DNA from 2 places in the Mycobacterium sp. SMC-8 genome. Region 2 is predicted to be linked to the other one. Evidence: riboswitches for the same ligand, from Rfam matches in the RefSeq annotation. Region 2 holds a riboswitch; the other holds the start of a gene.
The links. Region 2 has a riboswitch for guanidine ahead of KXD97_RS11185 (agmatinase family protein). Riboswitches for the same ligand answer to the same signal wherever they lie in the genome.
Positions count from the first base shown of each region.

Region 1: it holds a riboswitch for guanidine, as region 2 does, so the genes downstream of both, KXD97_RS11780 (multidrug efflux SMR transporter) here and KXD97_RS11185 (agmatinase family protein) in region 2, are expected to answer to the same signal.

Region 1 is NZ_CP079865.1:2,399,676-2,415,043, forward strand. It holds gene KXD97_RS11765 (oxygenase MpaB family protein) at 1-557, shown strand, start outside; gene KXD97_RS11770 (TetR/AcrR family transcriptional regulator) at 565-1,152, shown strand; gene KXD97_RS11775 (long-chain-fatty-acid--CoA ligase) at 1,226-2,788, shown strand; guanidine-III (ykkC-III) riboswitch at 2,917-2,983, shown strand; gene KXD97_RS11780 (multidrug efflux SMR transporter) at 2,995-3,309, shown strand; gene KXD97_RS11785 (multidrug efflux SMR transporter) at 3,311-3,685, shown strand; gene KXD97_RS11790 (o-succinylbenzoate synthase) at 3,700-4,656, shown strand; gene KXD97_RS11795 (GlxA family transcriptional regulator) at 4,710-5,675, shown strand; gene KXD97_RS11800 (DJ-1/PfpI family protein) at 5,693-6,424, shown strand; gene KXD97_RS11805 (alpha/beta fold hydrolase) at 6,500-7,282, shown strand; gene menD (2-succinyl-5-enolpyruvyl-6-hydroxy-3-cyclohexene-1-carboxylic-acid synthase) at 7,285-8,922, shown strand; gene KXD97_RS11815 (DUF3592 domain-containing protein) at 8,928-9,446, shown strand; gene KXD97_RS11820 (thioredoxin domain-containing protein) at 9,407-10,093, opposite strand; gene KXD97_RS11825 (glycosyltransferase family 1 protein) at 10,211-11,338, shown strand; gene KXD97_RS11830 (SDR family oxidoreductase) at 11,367-12,191, opposite strand; gene KXD97_RS11835 (IS110 family transposase) at 12,449-13,693, shown strand; gene KXD97_RS11840 (demethylmenaquinone methyltransferase) at 13,800-14,486, shown strand; gene KXD97_RS11845 (GAF domain-containing protein) at 14,600-15,016, opposite strand; gene menJ (menaquinone reductase) at 15,105-15,368, opposite strand, start outside.
Region 2 is NZ_CP079865.1:2,283,432-2,298,799, reverse strand. It holds gene KXD97_RS11210 (Ig-like domain-containing protein) at 1-72, opposite strand, end outside; gene KXD97_RS11205 (UDP-N-acetylmuramate dehydrogenase) at 88-1,137, opposite strand; gene KXD97_RS11200 (DUF2505 domain-containing protein) at 1,164-1,670, shown strand; gene KXD97_RS11195 (class I SAM-dependent methyltransferase) at 1,693-2,490, shown strand; gene KXD97_RS11190 (sodium:solute symporter family protein) at 2,483-4,006, opposite strand; guanidine-I (ykkC/yxkD leader) riboswitch at 4,056-4,165, opposite strand; guanidine-III (ykkC-III) riboswitch at 4,284-4,352, shown strand; gene KXD97_RS11185 (agmatinase family protein) at 4,363-5,511, shown strand; gene KXD97_RS11180 (carbon-nitrogen hydrolase family protein) at 5,525-6,355, shown strand; gene KXD97_RS11175 (DUF2993 domain-containing protein) at 6,352-7,227, shown strand; gene deoC (deoxyribose-phosphate aldolase) at 7,247-7,927, opposite strand; gene KXD97_RS11165 (DUF2599 domain-containing protein) at 7,924-8,334, opposite strand; gene KXD97_RS11160 (DUF2516 family protein) at 8,334-8,615, opposite strand; gene KXD97_RS11155 (heparin-binding hemagglutinin) at 8,678-9,337, opposite strand; gene KXD97_RS11150 (helix-turn-helix domain-containing protein) at 9,330-9,863, opposite strand; gene KXD97_RS11145 (DUF445 domain-containing protein) at 9,956-11,299, opposite strand; gene KXD97_RS11140 (TetR/AcrR family transcriptional regulator) at 11,384-12,088, shown strand; gene KXD97_RS11135 (polyphosphate kinase 2 family protein) at 12,096-12,965, shown strand; gene KXD97_RS11130 (cyclopropane mycolic acid synthase family methyltransferase) at 13,002-13,877, opposite strand; gene KXD97_RS11125 (3-hydroxybutyryl-CoA dehydrogenase) at 14,049-14,903, opposite strand; gene aceA (isocitrate lyase) at 15,168-15,368, opposite strand, start outside.

The DNA of each region.
Region 1 (15,368 bases), 120 kb from region 2:
TCACCCCGTGCACCGGGATCACGTTGACCGAGGACGAGCGGGAAGCGGCGTATCAGCAACTGCTGGAGGGCTTCCGGTCGCTGGAGCTGCCGGGAAAGAACGCGAAGCTGCCCGCGACCTACACCGAGGCCGAGCAGTACTACGAGTCGATGGTCGACGGAGAGCTCGCGTCGAATCCGTTCCTGCGCCAGGTCACCGAAAACCTCACCAGGCTTCCGCTGCCGACGCTGATGCTGCCGCCGGCGTTGCGGTTGGCGCTGACCCCCGGCTGGCTGGCGCTGCGGCCGCTGGCCGGCAGGGTGGTGACCGTGTGCTCGTTCGGCATCCTGCACCCCGGTATCCGCGACATGTCCGGCTTCCGGTGGGATACGCGCCACGACCGCGAGTTCGCGCTCTACACCCGGCTGCTGCAGTTGGCGTGGCGCACCCTGCCCGACAGAGTGCTGCTAATCCCGTTGGCCCGCAACAGGATCGAATACGAGAAGCTGGTACGGCTGCACCGTTCAGTCGCCCTTGATTCGTTCGCGCCGCCACCTGGCCGCTGCCCGGCGGGCTGACCTGCCGATGCGGCGCGCGCGCACCAGGAACACCCCCGGCGAACAAGAAGCCGCGATCCTCAAGGCCGCGGCCGAAGAGGTCGCGCTCGTCGGCGTCGGCCGCCTCAACATGGACGTGATCGCCCGCCAGGCCGGCGTCAGCCGCAGCACGCTGTACCGGAGGTTCCCCAGCCGCGACGCACTGATCACCGAATTGGGGCGGCAGACTTTCGACTTCGCGATGGCGCGATTGCAGACCGTGGCCATCGACTCCGGACCCCAGCAGGCCGCGGTCGCCTGTTTCCGCGAAGGGGTACGGCTGCTCACCGGTGAACCGGTGATGCGCAGGTTCCTTCAGCTCGACGGCGAGTTCACCGCCACCACCGAGATGGTCGAGGAGGCAAGGCTGTTCCTGGTCAGTGCGGCCACCGCGATGGCCAAGGCCCTGCGGGCGGCCGGGGCCACCATGCCCGACGATCAGCTGCTCGCCGTCGCCGACATCCACATCCGGCTCGCCGCCTCACTGGTCCAGGTCAGCACCCCCGTCCTCGACGTCACAGATGACGAGGCCGTCGCCGGCTACGCCCGCACCCACCTCGCGCCGCTGGTGCACTGAATTCTGTGAAGTCGTTGTGGGCGATTGTGCGAATCCGCTCAGCGGCGCGCATCAGCGTGGCACGCTTCTGCCCATGGCCGACCTGTCCGCACCGCAATTCCTCGACGAACGCCTCGCACACTGGGCGACCACCAAACCCGACGACGAAGCCATGGATTACCTCGACCGGTCCTGGACCTGGTCGCAGTGGAACGAACGGGTTCGCCGCCTCGCCGGTGCGCTGAAGGAGCGGGGCGTCACGCGGGGCGACGTGGTGGCCTTCCTCGACAAGAACCACCCGGCGTGCGTCGAGCTCACCTTCGCCGCGGCATCGCTGGGCGCGGCCAACGCGATCATCAACTTCCGGCTGGCCGCCGACGAACTCGACTATGTGCTCAACGATTCCGGCGCGAAGCTGCTCATCGTGGGTCAGGAGTTCAAGGACGCGGTCGACGGCATCCGCGACAAGCTCACCAACATCGACCATGTCATCTCCGTCAAGCCCGAAGGAGACGACGAGTACGAGGACCTGCTGGCGGCCGCCACCCCCGCCGAACGCTCGTCGGAGGTTCAGCCTGACGACGTGTGCATCATCATGTACTCGTCGGGGACCACGGGCCGCCCGAAAGGTGTCGAGCTCACCCAGTCCAACATCATCGCCCACACCCTCAATGCCCACGAGGGCTTCGAGTTCGACGAGGGTGACAAGAACATGGTGGCGATGCCGCTGTTCCACGTCGGCGGATCGTCGTACGTGCAGTTCGGAATTCACGACGGCTTCCCGAGCGTGATGACCCGCGACGTTGACGGCATGACCCTGGCCGGGGCGATTCTCAAGGGCGCCAACCGTACATTCCTGGTGCCGGCGGTGCTGGCCAAGCTGCTCGAGGCCGGTGAGGACGCAGTGAAACTGTTCTCGTCGCTCAAGACCTTCGCCTACGGAGCGTCGCCGATGCCGCTGCCGCTGCTGCGTCAGGCGTTACAGGCTTGGCCGGACACCGATTTCATGCAGGCCTACGGGCTGACCGAACTGTGCGGCGTGATCAGCCACCTGCTGCCCGAAGCGCACCGCGACCCGGGGAAAGAGGAGCGGCTGTCCAGTGCGGGCACGCTGGTGCCCAACGCCGAGGTGCGTGTCGTCGATCCGGACACCCTGGAAGACGTCCCGACCGGCACGCAAGGCGAACTATGGTTCCGCTCACCGCAATTGATGAAGGGCTATCACAACAAGCCGGAGGCGACCGCCGAGGCCGTCACCGACGACGGCTGGTTCCGCACCGGCGACATCGGCCGCGTCGACGAGGGCGGCTACATCTTCGTCGAGGACCGGCTCAAGGACATGATCATCTCCGGCGGCGAGAACATCTACTCCATCGAGGTGGAGCGGGTGCTGGCCGAACACGAGGCCGTCGTCGAGGTCGCGGTGATCGGCGTCCCCGACGAGAAGTGGGGTGAGGTCGTCAAGGCCGTCGTCGTCCTGGAGGGCGAGGCGTCCGAAAGCGAGCTGATCGCCTTCGCCCGTGAGCGGCTGGCCGCCTACAAGTGTCCGAAGTCGGTCGACATCGCCGACGAGCTGCCGCGCAACCCCACCGGCAAGATCCTGAAAAAGGAGCTGCGCAAGCCCCACTGGGAGGTCCGCGACCGCACCACGGTGTAGTCCCAGACCCCGGTTGCGGTGAGTCGGCGGCCCCGCGCCGCCCGTCCCCTCCGGCCGCACCCGGAGATGCCGGTCACCATTTGTTTCCGGGACATGACCGGCCTGGAACTGTTGGGTAACGTGGCCGGTGCAGCGCCCAATTCCGGGTGCTGGCGGACGAGGGAGCAGTACCCGCAGCGACAAGACTGACTCGTTGAGGAGGTCTTGTGGCTTGGCTGGTTCTGGTGGTCAGCGGCTTCTTCGAGGCCGTCTGGGCGGCCGCGCTCGGCATGTCGAACAACTTCCGGCGGTGGCGGCCCGTCCTGGTCGTCGCGATCACCATGCCCACGAGCCTGGCGGGCCTGGCGTACGCGATGCGGACATTGCCGACGGGGACGGCCTACGCCGTGTGGGTCGGGATCGGCGCGTCGCTGACGGTGCTCTGGGCGATCACGACGAAGAGGGAGGCGGCCTCCACGGCGCGCCTGCTGTTGCTGTTGCTGCTCGTCGGCAGTGTCGCCGGACTGAAGGTGGTGAGCTGACATGCCGTGGACGATCCTGATCGTCAGCGCGGTGATGGAAGCGGTGTGGGCGACCGCGCTCGGCGAGTCCGACGGTTTCACCCGGCCGGGCTCGACCGTGGTGTTCCTGGTGGCGATGGTGCTGAGCATCTGGGGCCTCGGCTGGGCGGTCAAGCACATCCCGATCGGCTCGGCCTATGCGGTGTGGACCGGCCTGGGTGCGGCCCTGACCGTCGGTTATGCGATGGCCACCGGTGCCGAGGCCGTCTCCGCTGCCAAGTTGATCTTCGTGAGCGGCATCATCGTCGCCGTCGTCGGCCTGAAGATGCTGCCGTCGGGCGCCGACAGGCCCGACGCCGAACCCCTGCCGCTGGTGCTGGAGCAGGCCGGCCGCTGAGGCACGATGAAGCGGTGGTGGAACTCGTCGACGTCCTTGAGCGGCTGCACATCGTGGCGCTGCCGATGCGGGTCCGCTTCCGCGGCATCACCACGCGCGAACTCGCTCTGATCGAGGGCCCCACCGGCTGGGGCGAGTTCGGTGCGTTCGTCGAATACCGGCCGCCGGAGGCCGCGCACTGGCTGGCCGCCGGCATCGAGGCCGCCTACCGCCCGCTGCCCGCGCCGCGCCGTGCCCGCATCCCGATCAACGCGACGGTGCCGGCCGTCCCGGCGGCGCAGGTCACCGACGTGCTCGCGCGCTTCCCCGGCGCGCGCACCGCGAAGGTGAAGGTCGCCGAACCCGGCCAGACGCTGGCCGACGACGTGGCCCGGGTCGACGCCGTGCGCGCCGTGGTGCCGACGGTGCGGGTGGACGCCAACGGTGGCTGGACGGTCGAGGAGGCGGTCGCGGCGGCGCGGGCGTTGACGGCCGACGGTCCGCTCGAGTACCTGGAACAACCGTGCCGCACCGTGTCCGAGCTGGCCGAGGTACGCCGCCGGGTCGACGTCCCCGTCGCCGCCGACGAGAGCATCCGTAAGGCCGACGACCCACTGCACGTCGTCCGCAGCGGCGCCGCCGACGTCGCCGTGCTCAAGGTCGCCCCGCTGGGCGGTGTCCACGCGATGCTGCAGATCGCCGCGCAGATCGACATCCCCGTCGTGGTCTCCAGCGCGCTGGACTCCGCGGTCGGCATCGGGGTCGGGCTGGTCGCCGCGGCCGCGCTGCCCACACTCGGGCACGCCTGCGGGCTCGGCACCGGCGGACTGTTCGTCGAGGACGTCGCCGCGTCCGTCGTCCCGGCCGACGGCTACCTGCCCGCCGCGACCGTCACCCCCGACCCCGACCGGGTCGCGGCGCTGGCCGCCCCGCCGGACCGCAGGCAGTGGTGGATCGACCGGGTCCGGGAGTGCTTTCCGCTGCTGTCCTGATCTGTGGGGTGCATGGCCTGGACGCCATCCCGCCCCTGGACGACACTGGGGGCATGGCGCGCACCGTGCTGATCGTCGGATTCCCCGGCGTGCAGGCGCTCGACCTCGTCGGCCCCTTCGACGTGTTCACCAGTGCCTCGGTGTACGTCAGCGGGCAGGGCCTCGGTGAGGGATACGCGGTCCGGGTCGTGTCCGTCGACGGTGTCGCGGTCAGCACCGGCACCGGATTGACCCTGGTCGCCGAGCCGCTGCCCGACCCCGGCGACCCGGTCGACACCGTCGTGCTGCCGGGCGGCTGGGGTGTCGAGACGGCGCGCCGGGACCCGGCGCTGATCGACTGGGTCGCGGCTGTCACACCGAACGCCCGCCGGGTGGTCAGCGTATGCAACGGCGCCGTGCTGGCCGCACAGGCAGGACTGCTCGACGGTTGCGTGGCCACCACGCACTGGGCGTCGGCCTCCCACATGGCCGCCGAGTTCCCGGCGGTCACCGTCGATCCCGATCCGATCTTCGTGCGCAGTTCGGAGAAGGTGTGGACCGCCGCGGGCGTCACCTCCGGTATCGACCTCGCGCTGGCGCTGGTCGAGGAGGATCACGGCACCGAGGCCGCACAGACCATCGCCCGCTACCTGGTGATGTACCTGCGCAGGCCCGGCGGCCAGACCCAGTTCGCCGCGCCGGTGTGGATGCCCCGCGCCCGGCGCACCCCGATTCGCGACGTGCAGGAGGCGATCGAGTCCGAACCCGGTGGTGCGCACAGCATCTCGGAGCTCGCCCGGCGCGCCGCGATGAGCCCGCGCCACTTCACCCGGGTGTTCACCGACGAGGTCGGGGAGGCGCCCGGCGCGTATGTGGAACGGGTCCGCACCGAAGCGGCGCGCCGCCAACTGGAGGAGACCGACGACACCGTCACGGTGATCGCCGCGCGCTGCGGCTTCGGGTCGGCGGAGACGTTGCGCCGCAGCTTCGTTCGCCGTTTGGGCGTATCACCTGACCGGTACCGCAGAACATTCGCCTGAGAGATCGAGGAGGGACCATGCAGGTCGCCATCATGCTGTATCCCGGGTATACCGCCCTGGACTTCATCGGACCCTACGAGAGCCTCCGCTGGCTGCCCGACGTCGAGGTCCGATTCGTCTGGCACGAGCCGGGTCCGATCGCCGCCGATTCGCACGTGCTGCTCATCGGCGCCACCCACAGTTTCGACGAGACGCCGTCGCCGGACATCGTCCTGATCCCCGGCGGCTTCGCCACCATGGAGCACGCCCGCGACCAGAAGGTGCTCGACTGGGTGCGGCGGGCGCACCGCACGTCGACGTGGACGACGTCGGTGTGCTCGGGGTCGGTGATCCTGGCCGCCGCGGGGGTGCTCGACGGCAAGCGCGCCACGTCGCACTGGGCGGCGCTGCCGGTGCTCAAGACGCTCGGCGCGCAGCCGGTCGGCGACCAGCGGATCGTGGTCGCCGACGAGAAGACCGTCACCGCGGCGGGAGTGTCGGCGGGCATCGACCTGGGCCTGTGGCTGGCCGGGCGCATCGCCGGCGAGGCCAGAGCCAAGGCCATCCAGCTGTCGATGGAGTACGACCCGCAGCCGCCGTTCGACTCCGGGCACATGTCGAAGGCCTCGGCGTCGACCAAGGCGCTGGCCACCGCGCTGATGGGCAAGGAGATGGTCAAACCGGCGGCGCTGGCCACCTCCACCGCGCTGCTGTGGGACGCCGCGCTCAAGCGGATTCGGCGTGGAAAGCCGGTCGCGAAAGTGCGCTGAGAGCGTGATGACGGCCCGACCGGCACTGTCGAGCGCACTCTCGGCGCCTCGCGGGCTTCCAGTAGCGTCGGCGGGGTGAATCTGGCATTCGACGATCGCGGCTCGGGGGAGCCGGTGCTGTTCATCGCAGGCCGTGGCGGCGCCGGGCGCACATGGCATCTGCACCAGGTGCCCGTCTTCGCCCGCGCCGGTTACCGGTGTGTGACGTTCGACAACCGCGGCATCGGCGCGACCGAGAACGCATCGGGGTTCACCACCGAGACGATGGTCGGCGACACCGCTGCGCTGATCGAGCACCTCGGGCTCGGCCCGGTGCGGATCGTGGCGGTCTCGATGGGCTCCTATATCGCCCAGGAGCTGATGGTGGCCCGCCCCGAGCTGGTCCGATCGGCGGTGCTGATGGCCACCCGCGGCCGCCACGACCGCACCCGCGACTTCTTCTGGCAGGGCGAGCGGGCACTGGCCCAGGCCGGCGCCCCGCTCCCGGTCGAGTTCGAGGCGAAAGTGCGTCTGCTGGAGAGCTTTTCACCGAAAACCTTGAACGATGACAACGCCGTGCGGGACTGGATCGACATGTTCACCATGTGGCCGCAGAAGCCCACCCCCGGTATCCGCACCCAGCTCGACATCGCCCCGCAGGGCAGCCGGCTGGCGGCCTACCAGAACGTCACCACCCCGGCCCTGGTGATCGGGTTCGCCGACGACGTCGTGCTGCCGTCCCACCTGGGTCGCGAGGTCGCCAACGCGCTGCCCAACGGGCAGTTCCTGGAGATCCCGGGCACCGGCCACCTGGGCTTCATCGAGAAGCCGCAGGTCGTCAACACCGCGATCCTCAATTTCTTCGCCGATACCCTGTAGTGGTGAACCCCTCGACGGCGCAGGCCCGGGTGGTCGTCGACGAACTGATCCGCGGCGGCGTCCGCGACGTTGTGCTGTGCCCCGGCTCGCGCAACGCGCCGCTGGCCTTCGCGCTGCACGACGCCGACCGGGCCGGACGGCTGCGCCTGCACGTGCGGATCGACGAGCGGACGGCCGGTTTCCTGGCGATCGGGCTCGCGGTGGCGGAGCGGGCCCCGGTGTGTGTGGCGATGACGTCCGGCACCGCGGTCGCCAACCTGGGCCCGGCGGTGGTCGAGGCGAACTACGCGCGGGTACCGCTGATCGTGCTGTCGGCCAACCGGCCCTATGAACTGCTGGGCACCGGGGCCAACCAGACCTTCGAGCAACTCGGCTACTTCGGCACCCAGGTGCGCGCCACTATCAGCCTCGGCCTGGCCGAGGACTTGGCGGACATGGATTCGCTCAACGCCCAGTGGCGCTCGGCGACATGCCGAGTCCTGGTGGCGGCCACTGGATCCCGGTCGGCGAACGCGGGCCCGGTGCAGTTCGACATCCCGCTGCGTGAGCCGCTGGTGCCCGACGCGCAGGACCCCGCCACGCCCTACGCGCCGGACGGCCGCCCCGACGGCAGGCCGTGGACCCACACACCCCCGGTGACGTTCGACCAGCCGCTGGACATCGACCTGACGCCGGACACCGTGGTGATCGCCGGGCACGGAGCGGGCGTGCACCCGAACCTGGCCCACCTTCCGACGGTCGCCGAGCCGACGGCTCCGTACGCGCAGAATCCGCTGCATCCGCTGGCGTTGCGGCTGCTGCGTCCCAAGCAGGTCATCATGCTGGGCCGGCCCACGCTGCACCGACCCGTCTCGGCGCTGCTGGCCGACCCGGCGGTGCCGGTGTTCGCGCTCACCACCGGTCCACGCTGGCCTGACGTGTCGGGTAACTCCCAGGCCACCGGCACCCGCGCGATCACCTCCGGCGAGCCGTCGCAGGACTGGATGCGCCGGTGTGCCGAGGCCGGCCGGCGCGCCGTCGATGCGGTGCGCGGGCAGCTCGCCGCGCATCCGTTGACGACGGGTCTGCACGTGGCCGCCGCGGTCGCCGACGCGGTGCGGCCCGGCGATCAGCTGGTGCTCGGCGCGTCGAACCCGGTCCGCGACATCGCGCTGGTGGGCTTCAACACCGCCGAGGTCAAGGTGCGCTCCAACCGCGGTGTCGCGGGTATCGACGGGACCGTCTCGACGGCGATCGGCGCGGCGCTCGCCCACGAGCGCGGCGGCGGGCGCACGGTCGCGCTGATCGGCGACCTGACGTTCGTCCATGACAGCTCCGGTCTGCTGATCGGGCCCACCGAGCCGACCCCGCAGAACCTGACCATCGTGGTGTCCAACGACAACGGCGGCGGCATCTTCGAGCTGCTGGAGCAGGGCGACCCGCGGTTCTCCGACGTGTCCTCGCGCATCTTCGGCACACCGCACGATGTCGACGTCGGTGCGCTGTGCCGGGCCTATCACGTGGAGAGCCGCCAGATCGAGGCCGGTCAGCTCGCCGACGCGCTCGACGAGGACGCCGACGGCATGCGCGTCCTGGAGGTCAAGGCGGACAGGTCCTCGTTGCGGGAGCTGCACGCGTCGATCCGGGCTGCCCTGCTGTGACCGACCTGGTGCGACGCCTCAAGGCGTTGCGGCAGTTCGTGATTCCGCACCTGTACGGCGAGCCGGGGGAGCCGCGGCGGGCGCGGATCGTGCGCCGGGTCCGGATCGGCATCGTCGTCGCCGCGTGTCTGGTGACACTGCAGTCGGTGCTGCTGGTGCTCGGCGCGTGGCGCAACGACCGCCAGATCGAACGCCATCTCGGGGTGGCCGAAGCCACTGTGCTCGACGCGGGACAGCGGCGCTCGACCATCGAGTTCGTCACAAAGGACCGGGTCACCTACCGTCCCGAACTGGGTGTGCTGTACCCGTCCGAGCTCGAGAACGGCATGCGCATCTATGTCGAATACGACGTCAACGACCCGGATCTGGTGCGGGTGCAGGACCGAAATGCCGCGCTGGCCATCATCCCGGCGGGGTCCATCGCGGTGCTCGGCTGGCTGATCGCGGGTACCGCGCTGGGCGTCACCGCGCTGATCGAACGCCGCTACGGTGCGACCAGGTCGGTCAGCCAGTCGTCGTCGTAGATGTCGAGCCTCTTGCCGGCGTTGAGGTCGAACACGGTCGGGGTGCCGGTCTCGGTGCGGTCGATGTCGAACAGCAGATCGAAGTTGGTGTCGTCCATCTCGACGACGTCGACGGCCTCCGAGCCGCTGGCGATGTGGTCGGCCACGGCATCGGCGATACCCGCGCTGCCGGCCATGTCGCGCAGCTGCCGGCCGGTGAACTCCGGGCCGCCGGGCTGCTGGTTGACCCACAGCTCGTGGACGAAGCGCTGCAGCTGGGTGCCGGTGGCCGCGGAGTTGTCGACGGCGTCGGCGGCCAGGAACAGCGCGTTGGCCACCTGCGCCGAGTACCCGTCGTAGCTGGTGTCGAGGAACGTCAGCGGCCGGTAGGTGACCTGCAGCGCGCCGACGGTGATCTGGTAGGCGAGCTGGTCGCCGAAGTCGTACTGCAGGTCGCCGCAGTGCGTGCACTGCGGCTCGGTGTAGATCTCGATCTTGGCGGGCGCGTCGTCGAAGCCTGCGACGATGCCGAACCCGTCCTCGGTCAGCGCCAGCGGCGTCGCGGTCGCGTCGACGCGGGGGGCGCCGCTGATCTCGGTGGTGCATCCGAGCGCCGTCGTCAGCAACCCGAGCGCCGCAAGCGCGGCCAGAGGGCGTGTCCAGTGCATGGGTCCATCCTTGTCGCGATGACGGTTCGGGGCCCGCTTTTGGCCGCGCACCGGGTATTCGTGTGACATATCCCTGCGCGCAACCTCGCCGACAGCTGACGATGTCACCGTCGGCGTGTGCGCGTTGCCATCGTCGCCGAATCGTTCCTGCCGAATGTCAACGGGGTCACCAACTCGGTGCTCCGGGTGATCGAGCATCTGCGTCGCACCGGCCACGAAGCCTTGGTGATCGCTCCGGACACCCCGCGCGGGCAGCCGGTCGCCGACAAGGTGCACGACGGGGTCCGGGTGCACCGGGTTCCGTCGATGATGCTCCCGAAGGTCACCTCGCTGCCGCTGGGGGTTCCGCGGCCGCGGATGGTCGGGGTGCTGCGCGGATTCGCGCCTGACGTGGTGCATCTGGCCTCCCCGGCCCTGCTCGGGTGGGGTGGGGTGCACGCCGCGCGGCGTCTCGGTGTCCCGACGGTGGCCGTCTTCCAGACCGACGTCGCCGGTTTCGCGCAGAGCTACGGGGTGGGGATGCTCTCGCAGGCGTCATGGGCCTGGACCCGCCGGCTGCACGCCAAGGCCGACCGCACGCTGGCGCCGTCTACTGCGGCGATCGAAAGCCTTGCCGCACATCAGATTCCCCGAGTGCACAAATGGGCTCGCGGGGTCGACGTGACGGGCTTCGTGCCGTCGGCACGTGACGAGGAGCTACGGCGCTCGTGGTCGCCCGACGGAAAGCCCGTCATCGGTTTCGTCGGCCGGTTGGCGCCCGAGAAGCACGTCGAGCGGCTGGCCGCTTTGCACGCGCGCGACGATCTGCAGCTCGTCGTGGTCGGTGACGGCGTGGACCGCGCCAAGCTCGAAAACATGCTTCCCCGGGCGGTTTTCACCGGCGCCCTGTATGGGCCCGAGTTGGCGGCCGCCTACGCCAGCATGGACGTGTTCGTCCACCCCGGGGAGCACGAGACCTTCTGTCAGGCGGTTCAGGAGGCGATGGCCTCGGGACTGCCGGTGGTCGCGCCGGACGCCGGCGGGCCTCGCGATCTGGTCACCCCGTACCGCACTGGATTCCTGCTCCCGGTAACCGAATTCGAGAACCGGCTCTCGGCATCGGTCGACCACCTGATCGCCGAACGTCGCCGCTACTCGGTGGCCGCCCGCCGCAGCGTGCTGGGCCGCAGCTGGCCGGCGATCTGCGACGAGCTGCTCGGGCACTACGACGCGGTGCTGGGGGCCCGCCGCCTGCGCGCGGCGTAGGCGGCCCGGTCACATCGCGCGCCGCGCCTCACCCCTGGGCTTCGATCGCCACCGGCTGCCACTTCTCCCACTCCGCCAGCCTGCTCTGGTAGTCGGCCCTGGCCAGCTCCAGCGGCAGCTCCCCGAAGAACACCCGCAGTGGCGGGTCGGGGCTGTCGACGATCTTGCGCAGCGCGCGGGCCGACGCCTGCGGATCGCCCGGGCGTGCCGTCCGTGACGCGCGCATCTGCTCGTTCCTGGCGTGCCCGTCGGCGTAGGCCGGCAGCGCGGTGGCGTGTTTGGCCGACGGCCCGGCCCAGTCGGTGGCGAAACCCCCCGGTTCGATCAGGGTGACGTGTACGCCGAACTCGGCGACCTCCTGGGCCAACGCCTGGGAGAACCCTTCCAGCGCCCACTTGGACGCGTGGTAGGCGCCGAGGTTGGGGAAGGCCACGACCCCGCCGATCGAGGACACCTGGATGATGTGGCCGCTGCGCTGTTCGCGCAGGTAGGGCAGTGCGGCCTGGGTGATCCAGAGCGCGCCGAACACGTTCGTCTCGATCTGGTCGCGGGCCTGCTTCTCCGAGAGCTCCTCGATGAACCCGAACTGTCCGTAGCCGGCGTTGTTGACGACGATGTCGAGCCGGCCGAAGTGGTCGTGGGCCCGCGCGACCGCGGCGAAGTCGGCGTCGTGATCGGTGACGTCGAGCTTCAGTGGCAGCAGCGCGTCGCCGTACTCGGCTGCCATGTCGTCGAGGGTGGACAGGTCACGGGCGGTGGCGGCCACTTTGTCACCGCATGCCAGCGCCGCGATCGCCCACTCGCGTCCGAAGCCGCGCGACGCACCGGTGATGAACCAGACTTTTTCGCTCACTGGTGCACCATCCTTGTGTCGGTGATCTTGGATGGATTGCCGATGCACCCGAGGTGCCGCTGATCTATCGCCCTGCTCGCTCGACACATTCGATGTCCAGCATGAGTTCTGCGGAGGCCAGTGGTTACCCGGGGCGCGTTGACCGTCGACAGGGCTATGCGCCACCGAGCGCCGCTCAGTGAGCGAACCGGCAGTCGTGCCCCGGAACCTGCACATAAGGGTGCCTCCCCACTGGGCTTAGCAGCGAGGAGGCTGTCATGAAGTCTGCCCGAAATACCCTGCCAACGGAACCCACCAATGGGCTCACCTGTGGAATCGACTGGGCCCGCGATGATCACGCGGTCTCGATCGTCGATGCCAAAGGCCGCGAGATCACCCGCAAAACGATCGGTCACCACGCCGTTGGGCTGCGTGATCTGCTCACCACACTGCAGCGCGTCGGTGTCGGAGAAGTCGCCATCGAACGCCCCGACGGTCCGGTTGTAGATGCCCTGCTCGAGGCCGGGATCACCGTCGTGGTGATCAGTCCCAACCAGGTGAAGAACCTGCGCGGGCGCTACGGATCGGCCGGCAACAAAGACGACCGCTTCGACGCGTTCGTCCTGGCCGACACCTTGCGCACCGACCGGACCCGGCTGCGGCCCCTGCAGCCCGACAGCCCGGCCACCGTCGCCCTGCGTCAGACCTGTCGAGCCCGCAAAAATCTGGTCGCTCACCGCGTGGCGATCGCCAACCAGCTGCGGGCTCATCTGATGATCGTCTTTCCCGGCGCGATCGGGCTGTTCGCCGATATCGACTCGCCGATCAGCCTGGCCTTTTTGGCCCGCTTTGACTGCCAGGACCGCGCCGACTGGCTCTCGGTCACCCGGATGGCCAACTGGCTGGCCAGCGTTGGCTACAGCGGCCGCACCCACGCCAGTGAACTGCACCGACGACTCACCGCCGCGCCTCGCGGCGCCACCGGTATCGACGGTGCCACCATCACCGCGACCTTCGTCGAGGTGTTGAGCACTGTGAGCGCCCAGATCAAAACCCTCGACCAGAGCATCGCCGAGCAACTCGACGCTCACGCCGATGCTCATATCTTCACCAGCCTGCCCCGCTCGGGCACCTTCCGTGCCGCCCGACTGCTCGCCGAAATGGGCGACTGCCGCGCACGGTTCCCCACCCCCGAATCGCTGGCGTGCCTGGCCGGAGTCGCCCCCTCCACCCGCCAGTCCGGGAAAGTCAAACACGTCGGATTCCGCTGGGCTGCAGACAAACAACTCCGCGACGCCGTATGCGATTTCGCCGGTGACAGTCGTCGAGCCAACCCCTGGGCTGCCGATCTCTACAACCGCGCCCGAGCCCGCGGACACGACCACCCCCACGCCGTGCGCATCCTCGCCCGCGCCTGGCTCTACATCCTCTGGCACTGCTGGCACGACGAAGTCGCCTACGATCCCACCCAACACAGGGCCCTCCAAAAGCTGATCAACCAGGATCAACCCAGGGCGGCTTGACACAGGGCAACTCATGCCCGGATCAATGCCCGGCGGGTCGCCAACCATTCCCGGGGCACCGAGCGCACAGCCAACTGCCAGCGGTCTGCCTGATACGTTCGGCTGCGTGAACCGCGCGTCGCTGGAGAAGGATCCCCATGAAGTGGCGTCGATGTTCGACGGGGTCGCACGCCGCTACGACCTGACCAACACCGTGCTGTCGCTGGGACAGGACCGGTTCTGGCGCCGCGCCACCCGCGAGGCGCTGCGGCTGAGCCCCTCGGACAAGGTGCTGGACCTGGCCGCCGGGACGGCGGTGTCGACGGTCGAACTGGCCAGCTCCGGCGCGTGGTGTGTGGCCGCGGACTTCTCCGTGGGCATGCTGGCGGCCGGCGCGTCACGCGACGTGCCCAAGGTCGCCGGGGACGCCACCCGGCTGCCGTTCGCCGACGGGGTGTTCGACGCGGTGACCATCAGCTTCGGACTGCGCAATGTCGTCGACCATTCGGCGGGGCTGCGGGAGATGGCGCGGGTGACCCGTCCGGGCGGACGGCTGGTGGTGTGCGAGTTCTCCACGCCGACCAACGGGCTCTTCGCGACGGTGTGCAAGGAGTACCTGATGCGGGCGCTGCCGGCGATGGCGTCGGCGGTGTCGTCCAATCCGGATGCGTATGTGTATCTGGCCGAGTCGATCAGGGCCTGGCCGGATCAGCGCGAGCTGGCCCGGCGCATCGAGGCGGCCGGCTGGTCGAAGGTGCGCTGGCGCAATCTCACGGGCGGGATCGTCGCGCTGCACGCCGCCACCAAACCCTGACCCCGCTTCCCCTGACCCCGCCCTCCTTTCCCGCGAGCGTGCGTGTCTGCGGCCGACACGCCGCGAAAAAGCACGACAACACGCACGTTCGCGCAGCCGCGCCCCCGCGCCGCTCAGTCACTCCACAGGCGCGTCGACTCCTCGCCGACGCGGTCGTCGTGGATCTGCTGGAAGTTGCGTCCTCCGCGCCCGAACGTCGCGACGACGGCTGCCGGGCAACGGGATTCGTCGACCGGGGAGTCCAGCCACCGGCACGGCCGGACGTGGACGAGGTCGACGTCCTCGCCGTCGGCGTCGTAGAAGTAAGAACCGTCGAGGCGTCCCAGCCGATACAGCCCTTCGGGCCCGCGGGTCCACACCAGCGAACCGTCCGGCACCGCCGCGAACCGCTCGACCCGCCGCGCCACCCGCTCGGCGTCGCCGTGATCGCCGAACCCGCACAGCCCCAACGACAGCGCGCGCTCGAACGTCAGCGCGGGATCGATGTCGTCGCGACGCGACCGCAACGGTGCGCGGTAGACGGACGTCACGGCCGTCGCCCGACGAGCGTGCGCGAAGTTACCGATGATGACGGCGTGTCGCCCGCAGACACGCACGCTCGCGCAACGGGAGGGGGTGTCACGTGAACGGGCGGCGGGCGTCCATCCGGCGCGACAGCGTGCCCGCACCCCGCCAGACCCGCGCCACCGCATCGGCGTCCTCGTCGGTGACGAAGTTGCCCATCACGCGGACCGCGATCTTCATCAACGCCGACGACCTCATCGCCACCGGCCCCGCCGCGGGCAGGAACCGCGGGAACGTCAGCAGCAGCGCCAGCCGCCGCGCGATCGAGAACCCGCGGGCGTAGTGCTCGTGCAGTACTGCCGGCCAGGCAGCGGTGTA
Region 2 (15,368 bases):
GACGACGCCGACCGCCAGGGCGGCGAGGGCACGCCGCCGCGTGATCGACGGCAGCGGTTCAGCAGGGCTCACGTGAAGCCACGGTACCTAGAGAGAGCAGCCGACCAGCACCGGCTCGGGTGTGAGGTCGATCCCGAACGCGGCCCGCACACCGTCGCGCACCGCCCTGGCCAGCGCGATCACCTCCGCGGAGGTGGCGGACCCGCGGTTGGTCAGCGCCAGCGCGTGCTTGGTCGACAGCCGGGCCGGCGCACCGTCCCCGGGATGGCCCTTGGCGAATCCGGCGCGTTCGACGAGCCAGCCGGCGGCGAGCTTCACCCCGCCCGGGACGGGATAGTTCGGCACCGGACCGTCGACGGACGCGGCGAGCCGGTCGAGTTCGGCACGGCTGACCACCGGGTTGGTGAAGAACGAGCCGACGCTCCAGGTGTCGTGGTCGGCGTCGTCGAGAACCATGCCCTTGCCGGCCCGCAACGACAGCACCGCCGCCCGCACCCGGGCCGGTTCCGCGCGCTCCCCCGGTGCGACGCCCAGTACGGTGGCCAGCTCCCCGTAGCGCAGCGGCGCGCTGCGACCCGACGGGTCGAGCGTGAACTCCACCTCCAGCACCACCCAGGCCGACGAGTGCTTGACAATGCTTGTGCGGTAACCGAACTGCAGGAATTCCGGGGTGACCCAGCGGTCCTCACCGGTGCGGCGGTCCAGCAGCCTGACCCCGGTGATGGTGTCGGCCACCTCGGCCCCGTAGGCGCCCACGTTCTGCACCGGCGTCGCACCCGCCGATCCCGGGATACCGGACAGGCACTCCAGACCGCCCAGACCGTGCGCCAACGACGCGGCGACGACGTCGTCCCACACCGCGCCGGCTTCGGCGCGCACCACGGCGCCGTCGATGTCGATGCCGGTGTTGGCCAGCCGCACCACCGTCAGATCGGCCAGGTCGTCGGCGATGACCACGTTGGACCCGCCCGCCAGGATCAGCGCGTCCGGTCCGGCCTCGCGAACCGCGGGACCGATCTGCTCGGTGGTCTCGCAGGTGATCAGGCAACGCGCCGAGGGACCGACACGCAGCGTGGTCAGCGGTGCGAGCGGCACGTGCTGGGCACACGGCACGCCGCCGGACAACGAACTGACCACGACAGCTAACGGTAGCGTGGCCAGCTATGCCTCGTTCATTCGACATGGCCGCCGAGTACGAGGGCACGGTCGAACAGGTACACAACGCGTTCAGCGACGAGCACTACTGGCTGGTCCGGCTCAGTGACTCCGGTGCCGATCACGCCTCGCTCGACGAAATGGTGGTCGACGAGGCGGGAAACGTCCGCGTCAAGACCACCCAGACGCTGCGCGCCGACCGTCTGCCCGCGGTGGTCACGCAGTTCCACCGCGGTGACCTGAGCTTGGTGCGTGAGGAGATCTGGACCCCGATCAGCGACGGGCGCGCCTCGGGGGTGGTGCGCGGCTCGATCCCGGGTGCTCCGGCCGAGCTGACCGGCGAGGCGCAGCTGGGGCCGGCCGGCGCCGGGGCGCGGATGACATTGACGGCCACCGTCGAGGTCCGGGTACCTCTGATCGGCGGCAAGATCGAGAACTTCATCGGCAGTCAGCTGGTGGATCTGGTGATCGCCGAACAGCGGTTCACCACGGTGTGGATCACCGAAAACAGCTGACCGGGTCTCTACCATTCACGCCATGGCTGCCCCGCTCGGACAGGTGACCCGGGGCACCACCGGCCACAACCGGCTTCGGCGCAGCGACCGTTGGCTGGTCCACTCCTGCCGGGTCCGCACCGCGCTGCAGTCGACGGCCGACCCGCTGGTGGTCGACCTGGGCTACGGCGCCAAACCGGTGACCACGCTGGAGCTGGCGATCCGGCTGCGCCGGGTTCGCCCCGACGTACGGGTGATCGGACTGGAGATCGACCCGGAGCGGGTGCGCGCCGGTCAGGCCGCGGTGCGGGACGGGACCCCCGATGGCGTCGAATTCGCTTTGGGCGGCTTCGAACTGGCCGGACACCGGCCGATCCTGGTCCGGGCGTTCAACGTGTTGCGTCAGTATCCGGTCGACGAGGTGGACGACGCCTGGGCCGCGATGCGCCGCGGCGTCGCCCCCGGCGGCCTGATCGTGGACGGCACCTGTGACGAGCTGGGCCGGCTGTGCTGCTGGGTGCTGCTGGACACCGCCTCGCCGGTCAGCCTCACGCTGGCCTGCGATCCGTTCGCGATCGAGCGGCCGTCGGATCTGGCCGAACGCCTGCCGAAGGTGCTGATCCACCACAACGTGCCGGGTCAGCCGATCCACACACTGCTGCGTGCCGCCGATCGCGCCTGGGCCAGCGTCGCCGGCCACGGCGTGTTCGGTCCGCGGATCCGGTGGCGGGCAATGCTGGAATTGCTTGCCGGCGAAGGGTTTCCGGTGACATCGCCGCGCCGCAGTCGGCGCGACGGCGTCCTCACGGTGCCGTGGGACGCCGTCGCACCGGTCAGCTGACGGGCTCGGGCTCGGGCTCCTTCTCGAAGCGGTCCGCATCGTCGAGGACGTCGTCGAGATCCTTGGCGACCTGTATGTCGAGACCCCGCATGTGCGCGGGCGGGGTCATCAGTGCCACCACGACATAGGTCAGCAGACCCGCGAGGAACGCGATGAACGTCGGCCAGCCGTCGAAGGAGGCGCTGATGAGGTCGTTGGGGATGTACAGGATGGTGTTCTCGACGCCGAACATCGTCGGGGTGAGCACGAAGAGCGCGATCCGGACCGCGAAACCGACGGCGATCGCGGCGACGGCCGCGGTGGTGGTCCCGCGCCGCCACACCAGACCGAGGATGAACGGCACGATCAGGCAGGCCAGCATCAGGTCGAATGCCAGCGTGAGCAGAATTCCCGTCTGCTGCACGTAGATCGCGAACAGGATGGAGAACAGGGTCATCGGCGCCATCGCGATGCGCGCGGCGCGCAGCAGTGGATCCTTCTTCCCGGGCACATGCACGCGCCGCACCCCGCCGAGGTTGCGCACGCACACGTTCGAGATCGCCAGGATCGCACCGTTGGCGGTCGACATCGACGCGCCGACCAGCCCGCACAGCACCAGCACCGTCAGCCCGGCCGGCGCGTACCGGTCCAGCAGCACGAACAGCACCGGCCCGTCGAGTTCCTCCGGCAGGAACGAATGCGCGGCGAGCTCGACCAGTCCGAACGGGATGCAGATCGCCACCGTGCCGGCCGCCGCGGTGAAGCAGGCCTTGCGGGCGGCCTCGGGCGACTTCGCCGAGAACACCCGCGCCATGAAGTCGATCGCGACGATGTCGCCGATCCCCAGCGCAATCAGTGTCGCCCAGTTGATCACCGCACCCTGAGCCGGGTCGGAGAGCTGACCGAGCGCTAATGGTCCTGTGCCCTCGGCGATGTCGAGCCCATGTGTGCTCGTCATCCAGATGAACAGCCCGATCGCGCCGACCAGGATCAGTGCCATCTGGATGATCGCGGTGTACGCGTCGGCGATCAGTCCGCCGGTCCCGGTGTAGGCCACCGCGATGGCCGCGATCAGCACCACCCCGAGCCAGTACGGCATACCGAGGAAGTAGTTGAACAGCAGGCCGCCGGCGACCAGGTTGCCGGCCACCAGCATGCAGAACGCGACCACGAGAAGCAGTGAGGCGCCGATCTCCACCGAGCGACCGAACCGCAGCCGGTAGTAGTCGGGGAACGACGTCAGCCCCATCCGGTTCATCGGCTTGGCGAAGAAGATGCCGGTGATCGTCAGGCACAACGCCAGCCCCAGCGGCAGACAGGCACCGGCCCAGAATCCGAATTCGAAGGCCAGATCGGTGTTTCCGAGGGTGGCGTTGGTGTCGACCGCCGCGCCCATCAACGCACCGCCGACGAGCCAGAACGGCAACATCCGGCCGCCGACAAGGAAATTCGCGCTGTCGCCTTCGATGCGCCGCGATACAGCGAAACCGACGGCCACCACGATGGCGATGCTGATCGCCACACCGAGAAGGATCATTGGGGATCTCCCGAGATCACGCGGAGACCGAGCCTCCACACTTGCGGAAGTCTCCCGGGTTTTTGTCCCGCCGTGGAGCGGCCGGGCTCCGGTGCCGGCCGCCTGCGTCTCTCGGACCAGACCCGGCTGCCTGCCGGCGGAACCCTAGGCGCGCCCCACATGCCGATGTGAGTCCCAGCCAGGAAAACTCCCGTGCATTACGTCCGGGCGCACCGGATGTAAACGATGCGTTTCCTGTTCCAGTGGACAGCAATTCACCGACGTGTTGACAATTGTCGCAGGCGCCGTGCGATCCGGCGCCCCGGACGAGGTGCGTCGTACCCGGTCAGCGACAAGACGGCGCGTTGGGAGCTTTCATGTCCGACTATCCCGACCCGTCGCTGCCCAACGCCGAGGGCGCGTGGGCTCAACAGGCCGAGGCCCGGCTCGGCGATCGGCGGCTGCGCGAGGAGATCGACCGCGGCCTGAGCTACGGCCTGGAGGCCGCGCCGACGATCAACGACCGGACGATCTCGACGTTCGTCCGCGGCGAGAAACCCCATTTCGCCGGTGAGCGCGGCACTTTCCTGAAGTGCCCGTTCATCGAGGACGTCAACGAGGTCGACGACGCCGAGGTCGCGATATTCGGTGTTCCGCTGGACGCCGGCGCCACCTACCGGCCCGGAACCCGGTTCGGCCCTCAGGGAATTCGCCGCTCCACCAACCTCTTCGGGACCTACAACTATGAGTCCGGTGTCGATCTGCGCGAACAGCTGAACATGGTCGACATCGGTGATGTGTTCACCATCCCGGGCAACCTGGAGAAGTCGTTCGATCAGATCAGCCAGGCCATGGCCCACGTCGCCCAGAAAGGCGTCATGCCGGTGGTGCTGGGCGGTGATCACTCCATCGGCTTCCCCACCATCCGCGGGTTGGCCCCGTACATGGACGGCAACATCGGCATCATCCACTTCGACCGGCACGTCGACACCCAGGAGACCGACCTCGACGAGCGGATGCACACCACACCCTGGTTCCACGCCACCAACATCAAGAACGCGCCGGCGACCAACCTGGTGCAGATCGGCATCGGCGGCTGGCAGAGCCCTCGCGAAGGCGTGAAGGTGGGCCGGGACCGCAAGTCGACGGTGATCACCGTCGGCGACGTCGAGCGCGTCGGCGTGGAGAAGATTGCAGAAGTCGCCCTTGAAATCGCGTGGAAGGACGCCAAGGCGGTCTACCTGTCCTTCGACATCGACGTCATCGACGCCGGGTTCGTCCCGGGAACCGGCTGGCCGGAACCCGGCGGACTGCTGCCCCGGGAGGCGCTCAACCTGGTCAAGATGGTCTCCGAACCCGGCCTGGCCGGCATCGAGGTGGTCGAATGCTCGCCGCCCTACGACTGGGCCGAGCAGACCGCGCTGATGAGCTCACGGGTGATCCTGGACAGCCTGGCCGCGCAGGTCCGGTCCGGCAAGCTCGGCAAGAAGGCGGCCAAGGCCAACCGCCCGGCCTGGGGGCCCTAACTAGTCTGGGGGCATGCGTATTGCCTTGGCCCAGATCCGCAGCGGCACCGATCCGCGCGGCAACCTCGCGCTGGTCGAGGAGTACACCGGCCGCGCCGCCGAGGCGGGCGCGTCCCTCGTGCTGTTCCCCGAGGCGACCATGTGCCGCTTCGGGGTGCCACTGGCCCAGGTCGCCGAGCCGTTTGACGGGCCCTGGTCCACCGCGGTGCGCGACGTGGCCGTCCGGGCCGGCATCGTCGTCGTCGCGGGCATGTTCGTCCCGTCCGCCGACGACGACCGCGTCACCAACACCCTGCTGGCCACCGGCCCCGGGGTGGAGGCGCGCTACGACAAGATCCACCTGTACGACGCGTTCGGCTTCACCGAGTCCGCGACCGTCGCACCCGGCCGGGAACCGGTGGTGATAGCCGTCGACAGCGGGTCGGGGACGGTGAACGTCGGTCTGACGCTGTGCTACGACATCCGCTTTCCCGAGCTGTACGTCGAACTGGCCGAACGCGGGGCGGAGGTCATCACCGCGCACGCGTCGTGGGGTACCGGGCCCGGCAAGCGGGACCAGTGGACCCTGCTGGCCCGGGCCCGTGCCATCGACACCAACAGCGTGGTCGCGGCCGTGGGGCAGGCGTATCCGGGTGACGAGATCGCCGCGCTCGGACCCACCGGGGTCGGCGGCAGCGTGGTGGCCTCCGCGCTCGGCGAGGTGCTGGCCTCGGCGGGCGACGAACCCGAGCTCCTGGTGTGCGACATCGACCTGGACGCCGCCCGCAAAGCCCGCGAGACGGTCGCGGTGATGCACAACCGCTCAGGATTGGCTCATCGCGGTAAGGCACAATCGCTGGCGTGACTGATCCCTGGGCCCGTCCGCCGCAGCAACCGCCCGGTCCGCCGCCGATGCCGTTTCCGCAGGACCAGCCCCCCGGCCATGCGCCAGGGCCGACCTCCGCCGCCCCGCAGGAAGGTTCCTCATTGCCGGCGAAACTGAAGAACCTCTTCAGCGACCCCCTTTCGATCGTGCTGGCCGTCGTCATCGTGCTTGCGCTGGTGATCGCGGGCCTGCTCGGCGGTGAGCTCTACGCACGCAATCGCGCCGACACCGTCGTCGCCGCAACCGTGGAGTGCGTGGTGCAGGACGACGCCACCGCGTCGTTCGGGGTGCTGCCGCCGTTCCTGATGCAGCACGTGTCCGGGCATTACACCAACATCCGGATCGAAACCGCGGGCAACCAGGTCCGCGACGCCAAGGGCATGAAGGTGCACCTGGACATCAACGACGTCCGGCTGCAGGACACCGCGAACTCCGCCGGCACCATCGGGTCGCTGGTCGCCAACATCACCTGGAGCGCTGAGGGCATCAAGCAGACCATCCAGGGCGCCATCCCGCTCGTCGGCAGCTTCGTCACCGGGGTGACCACCAACCCGAGCGACGGCACCATCGAGCTCGAGGGCGCCCTCGGCAGCATCACCGCGCGGCCCGAGGTCGCCGACGGCGGCATCGCGCTGCAGGTGCAGCAGGTCACCGGGCTGGGGTTCACACTGCCGCGCGAGGCCGTGCAGCCGGCCTTGGACGCGTTCACCTCGCAGCTGACGCAGGACTACCCGATGGACATCCGCGCCGATTCCGTCGAGGTCACCGATGCCGGTGTGGTGAGCCAGTTCTCGACCCGTAACGCGTCGATCCCGAAGCAGACCGACGATCCCTGCTTCGCCGGCCTGTAAGAGTCGGTCCCGGTAACGGTCAGTCGGGGAAACCAGCGAGCACCGCTCGGGTGCCGGACAATCCGAGCCGGGTGGCGCCGGCATCGAGCATGGCGGTCGCGTCGGCGGCCGACCGGATCCCGCCGCTGGCCTTCACGCCGAGCCGGCCGTCCACCGCGCCGGCCATCAGCTCGACGGCACGGACCGACGCCCCGCCGCTGGGGTGAAAGCCGGTGGAGGTCTTCACGAAATCGGCGCCGGCGTCCTCGGCGACCCGGCACACGTCCACAAGCAGCGGTTCACCGCTGATGCCGAGAATCGCGGCCGACTCGACGATCACCTTGAGCACCGCCCGGGGAGCTGCCTCGCGGACCGCGGTGATGTCGGCGCAAACGGCGCCGAGTTCTCCGGCCAGCGCGGCCCCGACGTCGATGACCATGTCGATCTCCCGGGCACCGGCCTCGGCCGCCAACCGGGCCTCCTCGGCTTTGACCACCGAAAGGTGCTTGCCGGACGGGAATCCGACCACGGAGGCAACGGTGGCGTCGGGCGCCAGCATGGTCACCGCGGTGACGAACGTCGGCGACACGCAGATCGCGAAGACGCCGAGTCCGGCGGCCTCGGTGACCACGGACTCGATGTCGGCCTCGGTGGCCTCGGGTTTGAGCAGGGTGTGGTCGACGAGCGCGGCGACCGCGCCGCGCGTGTAGGAACCCATCAGAAGGGCTCTTCGGTGCCGCCCGGATTGCACCTGGTGGCCATCATCTCGTCGGCGCTGACCTCGGGCCGCCACGGTTCCAGATTCCAGCTCGTCTTACCGGGCTGGACGAACTCGGCGAAGTTCCAGTGGCACAAGAACTGCTCCTGCATCCCGGGGATCGCGGCATCGGGAGACAGCGCGAGCACCTCGGCCCATGCCGCCGCGGCGAGCTCCTGGGTGCCGGCGTGACCGGAGATGCGTCGCGCCGACGCGGTCGGGTACACACGCAGGCTGGACAGGTCCCCCCACTTCGCCCACTCCACGTGGTCGACGTACGAGGGCGCCGCCGGAGCCGGGGTGGCCTGCGCGGTGGGAGCAAACGCCACAGCGGCCGCCGCCGCGGCGACGGCGATCACCACCGTGCGCACTAGCGTGACTTCCCTTGGATCTCCAGGATCTTGGGCCGGACGTCGACGAGGTACACGCCCGCGGCGACCGCGGCGATCGCGACACCGGTGATGCCGAGCACCAGCGCGAGCAGCACTCCGACACCGAGGATCACCAGCCACACCGGCTTGGTGAGCTTGTCGGCGGCCGTGTAGGCGTCGGGGCGCTGCATCGCGGCGTGCACGAACGCGTAGACCGACGTCACCAGGACAGCGACCTGCAACGCGAAGAGGACGTAACCCACAAGGCCTTGGAGCTCCACGCTTCACAGCCTATGCGGGTTACGTCCCCTTTTCGAACTCCACCGCTGACGCGGTGGTGTCGTTACTTCTGGGTGACCTTCTTGGCGGCGGCCTTCTTGGCCGGAGCCTTCTTGGCCGGGGTCTTCTTGGCCGGGGTGGCCGAGGTGGCCGAAGTCGCCTTGGCCGGAGACTTCTTGGCGGGCGCCTTCTCGGCGGCCTTCTTCACCGGCTCGGCGGCCGACTCGGCCCTCTTGGGCAGCTCCACGCCGACCAGCTTGGCGGCGCGCTCGCCGACCGCGCGGGTCTGCGACGCGACGTTGCCCAGCGCCTCCTGGGTCAGCTCGACGGCCTGGTCGGTGTACCCCTCGACCCGGCTGGCGGCCTCTTCCAGCGCCGGCTGGCTGCGCAGCCGCTCGATGGCCGCCTCGCCGCGCTCGATGAGCTTGGTGTAGGTGGTCTGCGCCGCCTCGGCGTAGCCCTCGGCGAACTTGCGCAGCTCATCGGAAGTCAGCTTGCCGCGGATGTCACCGAACTGCGAGGGCAGATCCTCCTGCAGCTTGGTGATCCGGGCCCGGCTCTCCTCGACGCGGCTCTCGGCGTCGGTGCGGGCGTCGCCGGCACGCTCACGCAGGGTCGCGACGATCTCGTTGACGCGCTCCAGCGCCAGGTCGGCGGCACCCACCGCGGCGAGCAAGGGGGCCTTCAGGTCGTCGATGTCGAGCTGGTTCTTGGTCTCAGCCATGGCTGTGTCCTTCCGTTTCAAGGTTGAGTTCTGTGATGGATTGCGGAGTCTCGGGGATCTCTAGAGGGCTCTTGTCTTGTTCAGTCGCGGGCTCCTCGTCTGCGTCGCTGACACTGTCCCCTCGCGCGGCGTCCGCTGCTGCGTTCGCTTCGGCGAGGGACGCCTCGTTCTGCTGGCAGAACGAGGTGTAGATGTCGAGCAGCACCTGCTTCTGCCGCTCGTTGATCGCCGTGTCGGTGACGATGGCGTCGCGAACCTGGTTCGTCTCGCTCGGTTCGAGGATTCCGGCTCTGATGTAGAGCACCTCGGCCGAAACCCGCAGTGCTTTGGCGATCTGGTTGAGCACATCTGCGGACGGTTTCCGCAGGCCCCGCTCGATCTGGCTGAGATACGGGTTGGAGACGCCCGCCTTCTCGGCCAGCTGCCGTACCGACACCTGTGCAGCTTCGCGCTGCACCCGGATGAACGAGCCGATGTCCTGTGCGGCGTTGGACACGACAGCGGCAAGATTCTCATCCTGCGACATGGGTTGCCCCCTCGCGCTGTGGGTTATCCGATTACCGACATCTGCCACCGTACGGCGGAGTGCTAACTTTTGCAAGCACTAGTTAGCGCAGGTCAGAAGAGTAGCTGGGCTACCGAATAGATGACCAGGCCCGCCAGCGAACCCACCACGGTGCCGTTGATACGGATGAACTGCAGGTCACGGCCGACGTGCAATTCGATCCGGCGACTGGCCTCGTCGGCGTCCCAACGTTCGATGGTGTCGGTGATGATCGTCGTGATCTCCACCCCGTACTCACCGACCAGATGCTGAGCGCCGCGCACGAGCCAGTTGTCGACCTTCTCCCGCAGCTCCGCGTCGTCGCGCAAGGACTCCCCGAGGCGCATCACGGTGTCGGCGATGCGGGTGCGCAGTGACGACGACGGGTCGTCCACAGACTCGAGGATGATCCTCTTGGCCGCGGTCCACGCGGTCTCGGCGGCCCGGGCCACCTCGTCGCGGGCCATGATCTGCTCTTTGACGTTCTCGGCCTTGCGGATCGTCACATCGTCGTGCTGCAGGTCGTCGGCGAACTCGAACAGGAACCGGGTCGCCGAGCGGCGCAGTTCGTGGTCGGGATCGCGGCGCACCTTGTCGGTGAAGTCCATCAGCTCGCGGTGGATGCGGTCCCCGACGAGGTGATCCACCCACCGCGGCGACCACGTCGGCGAATCGCGTTCGATGACCCGCTCGATCACCTCACCGGCGTTCAGCGACCACTGGAACGCCCGGTCGGCCAGCAGCTGCAGCAGCGCCTCCTGGCGTCCTTCGGCCAGCAGGCTGGCCAGCACACGGCCGATCGGCGGACCCCACTGCGGTTCGGCGATGCGTTTGACGATCATCCGGTCCAGCACCTGCTGGACGTCCTCGTCGCGCAGCATCTCGACCAGCACCCGCAGCACCGTCGCGGTTTCGGCGGCCACCCGCTCGGCGTGGTTGCGCTCACACAGCCATTTGCCCACCCGACCCGCCACATCGGCGTCGCGCAACTTGGTCTCGACGTTGGCCGGGGACAGGAAGTTCTCCCGGACGAAGCTGCCGAGTCCCTCCCCGAGCTGATCCTTCTTGCGCTTGATGATCGCGGTGTGCGGGATCGGGATGCCCAGCGGATGCTTGAACAGCGCGGTCACCGCGAACCAGTCGGCCAGGGCGCCGACCATGCCCGCCTCGGCCGCCGCGCGCACATATCCGATCCAGGGGGCCGCACCCCCGGATGCCGCCCCCCGCGACTGCGCCCACGTGCAGAGCAGGAAGACCACGCTGGCCCCCAGCAGGAAGCTGAGCGCGACGAGCTTCATGCGCCGCAACGAGCGCTTGCGTTCGGCGTCCGCCGCGGAATCCGCGCCGGCGATCGCCTCGGCGAAACTCGGACGCGCGCCGACGTGCCGGTTGTCGGGGGCGTCTAGTCGGTGAGCCACTCCCCCATCATCCCCGCGCGGGCAACCGGCGACGGCCGGCCACCGTATTATCGACACGGACTTAGGGAACGGATCACCGCGAACGTGGCACAACAATCCCCGCCGGTGGCGGTCAAAACCGACGGACGGAAACGGCGCTGGCACCAGCACAAGGTCGAGCGCCGAAATGAGCTTGTCGACGGCACCCTGGAGGCGATCCGCCGGCTCGGAAGCAACGTCAGCATGGATGAGATCGCCGCCGAGATCGGCGTCTCCAAGACCGTGCTGTACCGCTACTTCGTCGACAAGAACGACCTCACCACCGCGGTGATGATGCGCTTCGCGCAGACCACGCTGATCCCGAATATGGCAGCCGCACTCTCGTCGAGTCTGGACGGCTACGACCTGACCCGCGAGATCATCCGCGTCTACGTCCAGACCGTCGCGGCCGAGCCGGAGCCCTACCGGTTCGTCATGGCCAACAACTCGGCCAGCAAGAGCAAGGCGGTCGCCGACTCCGAGCAGATCATCGCGCGGATGCTCGCGGTGATGCTGCGCCGGCGCATGGTCACGGCCGGGATGGACACCGGTGGTGCGGAACCGTGGGCGTTTCACATCGTCGGCGGGGTGCAACTGGCCACGCACTCGTGGATGTCGAACCCGCGGATGACGGCCGAAGAACTGATCGACTACCTGACGATGCTGTCGTGGAGCGCGCTGTGCGGCATCGTCGAGGTGAACGGGTCGCTGGACAGGTTCCGCCAGAGTCCCCATCCTTCGCCGGAATTGCCCTCCCGGCTGCTTGACTAGAGGCATGATGCTTCCTGAGCCCGACGATCTGCCGTCGCTGTGGAGCCATGAACCCCACGACTACCTGGCGTTCCGCCCGGGAGACAAGGTGGCCGACATCGACGCCGACGCCACCCCCGGCTTCCGCGGCTCGAAGTCCGACGCACCGACCCTGCAGGCCGAGCGCAACACCCGCTTCGCCGAGCTGCAGGAGATGCTCTACGCCAATAGCCGTTCCGGGGACACCCGCTCGGTGCTGCTGGTCCTTCAGGGAATGGATACTGCCGGCAAGGGTGGAATTGTCAAACATGTTGTGGGCGGCTGCAACCCGCAAGGGGTGCAGTACCGCAGCTTCGGCAAGCCGACGGCTGAGGAACTGTCACATCACTATTTGTGGCGGATCCGCAGGGCGCTGCCGGAGGCCGGGCACATCGGGGTGTTCGACCGGTCGCACTACGAGGACGTGCTGATCGTGCGCGTGCACAACCTGGTGCCGCCCGACGTGTGGGAGCCGCGCTATGACGAGATCAACGCGTTCGAGCGCGAACTCGTCGACAGTGGAACCACATTGGTCAAAGTCGCGATGTTCGTCTCGCTCGACGAACAGAAGAAGCGGCTGGCGCAACGGCTCGAGCGGCCCGACAAGTACTGGAAGTACAACCCGGCCGACATCGACGAACGCCTGAAATGGCCGGCCTACCAGGAGGCTTACCAGGCGATGCTGGATCGCACCTCCACGCAGTACGCGCCATGGCACATCGTGCCGTGCAACCGGAAGTGGTACAGCAGGCTGGCTGTCACCGAGCTGCTGATCGAAGCGCTCAAGCGCCTCAACATGTCCTGGCCGCCACCGCATTTCGACGTCAAGGCGGAGAAGAAGCGGCTGGCCTCGGCCTGATCGCCGACGTGGGCGCTGTCGGAGGTCGCCGGGGCCTCAGCCTTTGACGAGGGTGAACTGCCCGACGTTGGTGATGCCGCGGCGGAAGAAGTCGGCACAGCCCGTCAGATAGTGCATGTAGCGCTCGTAGACCTCCGGCGAGGTCAACCTGATGGCCTCCTGCTGATTGGCCTCCAGGTTGGCGGCCCACATGTCGAGCGTGCGCGCGTAATGCGGCCGCAGCAGATGGGTGCGCTCGAGCGTGAACCCGGACCCGGCGGCGAGCTTCTCGATGTCCTCGACCGCGGGCAACTGCCCACCCGGGAAGATCTCGGTGCCGATGAACCTCATGAACTTCAGGTCCGAGATCGTCAGCTTGATGCCGTTGTCGCGGAAGAACTTCTGCGTGTGCGCGAGGATGGTGTGCAGGAGCATGCGGCCGTCGGCGGGCAGGATGTCGTAGGCCCGCTCGAAGAACAGCGGATAGCGCTCGGCCTTGAACGCCTCGAACGCACCGATCGAGACGATGCGGTCGACGGGCTCGTCGAACTCTTCCCAGCCCTGCAGCCGAACCTCGGCGTTGCGGTCGGTGTCGAGACCGGCCATCAGCGCCCTGCTGTACTCGAACTGATTGCGGCTCAACGTGATACCGATGACGTTGACGTCGTATTTCTCGACGGCGCGGCGTAGCGCGCCGCCCCAGCCGCAACCGACGTCGAGCAGGGTCATTCCGGGCTCGAGGTTGAGCTTGCCCAGTGCGAGGTCGAACTTCGCGATCTGCGCCTCGTCGAGCGTCATGTCGTCGCGTTCGAAATACGAACACGTGTAGCCCATCGTCGGCCCGAGGAAGAGCGCGAAGAACTCGTTGGACACGTCGTAGATCGACTGCGATTCCTCGTAGTACGGCGACAGATCAGATACAGCGTTCGACATGCGGCAGGCAACCCCTTGCGGTTCGTCCGCCGGCCGAGAACGCAGCGGACACCCGGGCGGGCCGCATACGTGCCCTACCGCAGTGCCGGCTACCTTCTGAACCGGCGCGTCAATATTCCGCTACGCACCCTAACGAAGTCGCCGGCGGTACGCATATCGCGATTCGGTGGGTCAGTAGGTGTAGAAGCCCTTCCCCGACTTCTTGCCCAGTTGTCCGGCCTCGACCATGCGCTGCAGCAACGGCGGCGGGGCGAAGTTCGGGTCCTTGTACTCGTCGTACATCGAGTCCGCGATCAGCTTCATGGTGTCCAGGCCGATCAGGTCGGACAGCCGCAACGGCCCCATCGGGTGCGAGAGCCCGGCCACGACAGCGGTGTCGATGTCCTCGACGGTGGCGACCCCGGCCTCGGCCATCCGGATGGCCGACAGCAGATAGGGCACCAGCAACGCGTTGACGATGAAGCCCGACCGGTCCCCGCAGCGCACCACCTTCTTGCCCAGCACCTCCCCGGCGAACCGCTCCACCCGCGCGATCGCCTCGTCGGAGGTCACCAGCGTGTTGACGAGCTCGACCAGCGGCAGCACCGGCACGGGGTTGAAGAAGTGCAGTCCCAGCACGCGGCTCGGGTTCTTGGTCGCGGCGGCGATCTTCATGATCGGGATGCTGGAGGTGTTCGACGCCAGCACCGCCTCCGGGTCGGTGACCACCTCGTCGAGCTGCGCGAAGACCTTGGCCTTGACGGCCTCGTCCTCGACGATCGCCTCGATGACCAGCTGGCGGTCGGCAAGGTCGGACAGGTCGGAGCTGAACGTCAGACGGGCGAGCGTGACCTCGAAGTCGTCGGCGGCCAGTTTGCCCTTGGCCCTGGCACGCTCCAGCGACGCGGTGATGCGGTCCCGGCCCGCGTTCGCGAGCTCTTCGCTGGGCTCGTAGACCACGACGTTCACGCCCGCCTTGGCCGCCACCTCGGCGATTCCCGAGCCCATCTGGCCGGCGCCGACCACACCTACGCGTTCGATGCTCATCTGTCCTTCGTCCTCCTAACGTGCGGGAAGTCCTCTGTTGGGGAAGTCCGCGGTTTCCCTGGCTCGCGGTGTCCCGCTTCTGTACGCGTACAGGTTATTTCGCGCCGACACGCGTCAGACCCCGCCCAAGATTCATGGGCGGGGTCTGCGCTGTCAAGCTCGCTGCGAACGCTTTTCGCGTACGCGTTCGTCGCGAGCGTGCACGTTATCTGCGTTTTGCACGGCGTGGCGCCTGCAGGCACGCACGCTCGCGAGCAAAGGGGCTTAGTGGAACTGGCCCTCTTCGGTCGAACCCGCCAGCGCGGTGGTCGAGCTGGTCGGGTCCACCGTGGTGGCGATGCGGTCGAAGTAGCCCGCGCCCACCTCACGCTGGTGCTTGGTGGCGGTGTAGCCGCGCTCCTCGGCCGCGAACTCGCGCTCCTGCAGGTCCACGTAGGCGCTCATCTGGTTGCGGGCGTAGCCGTA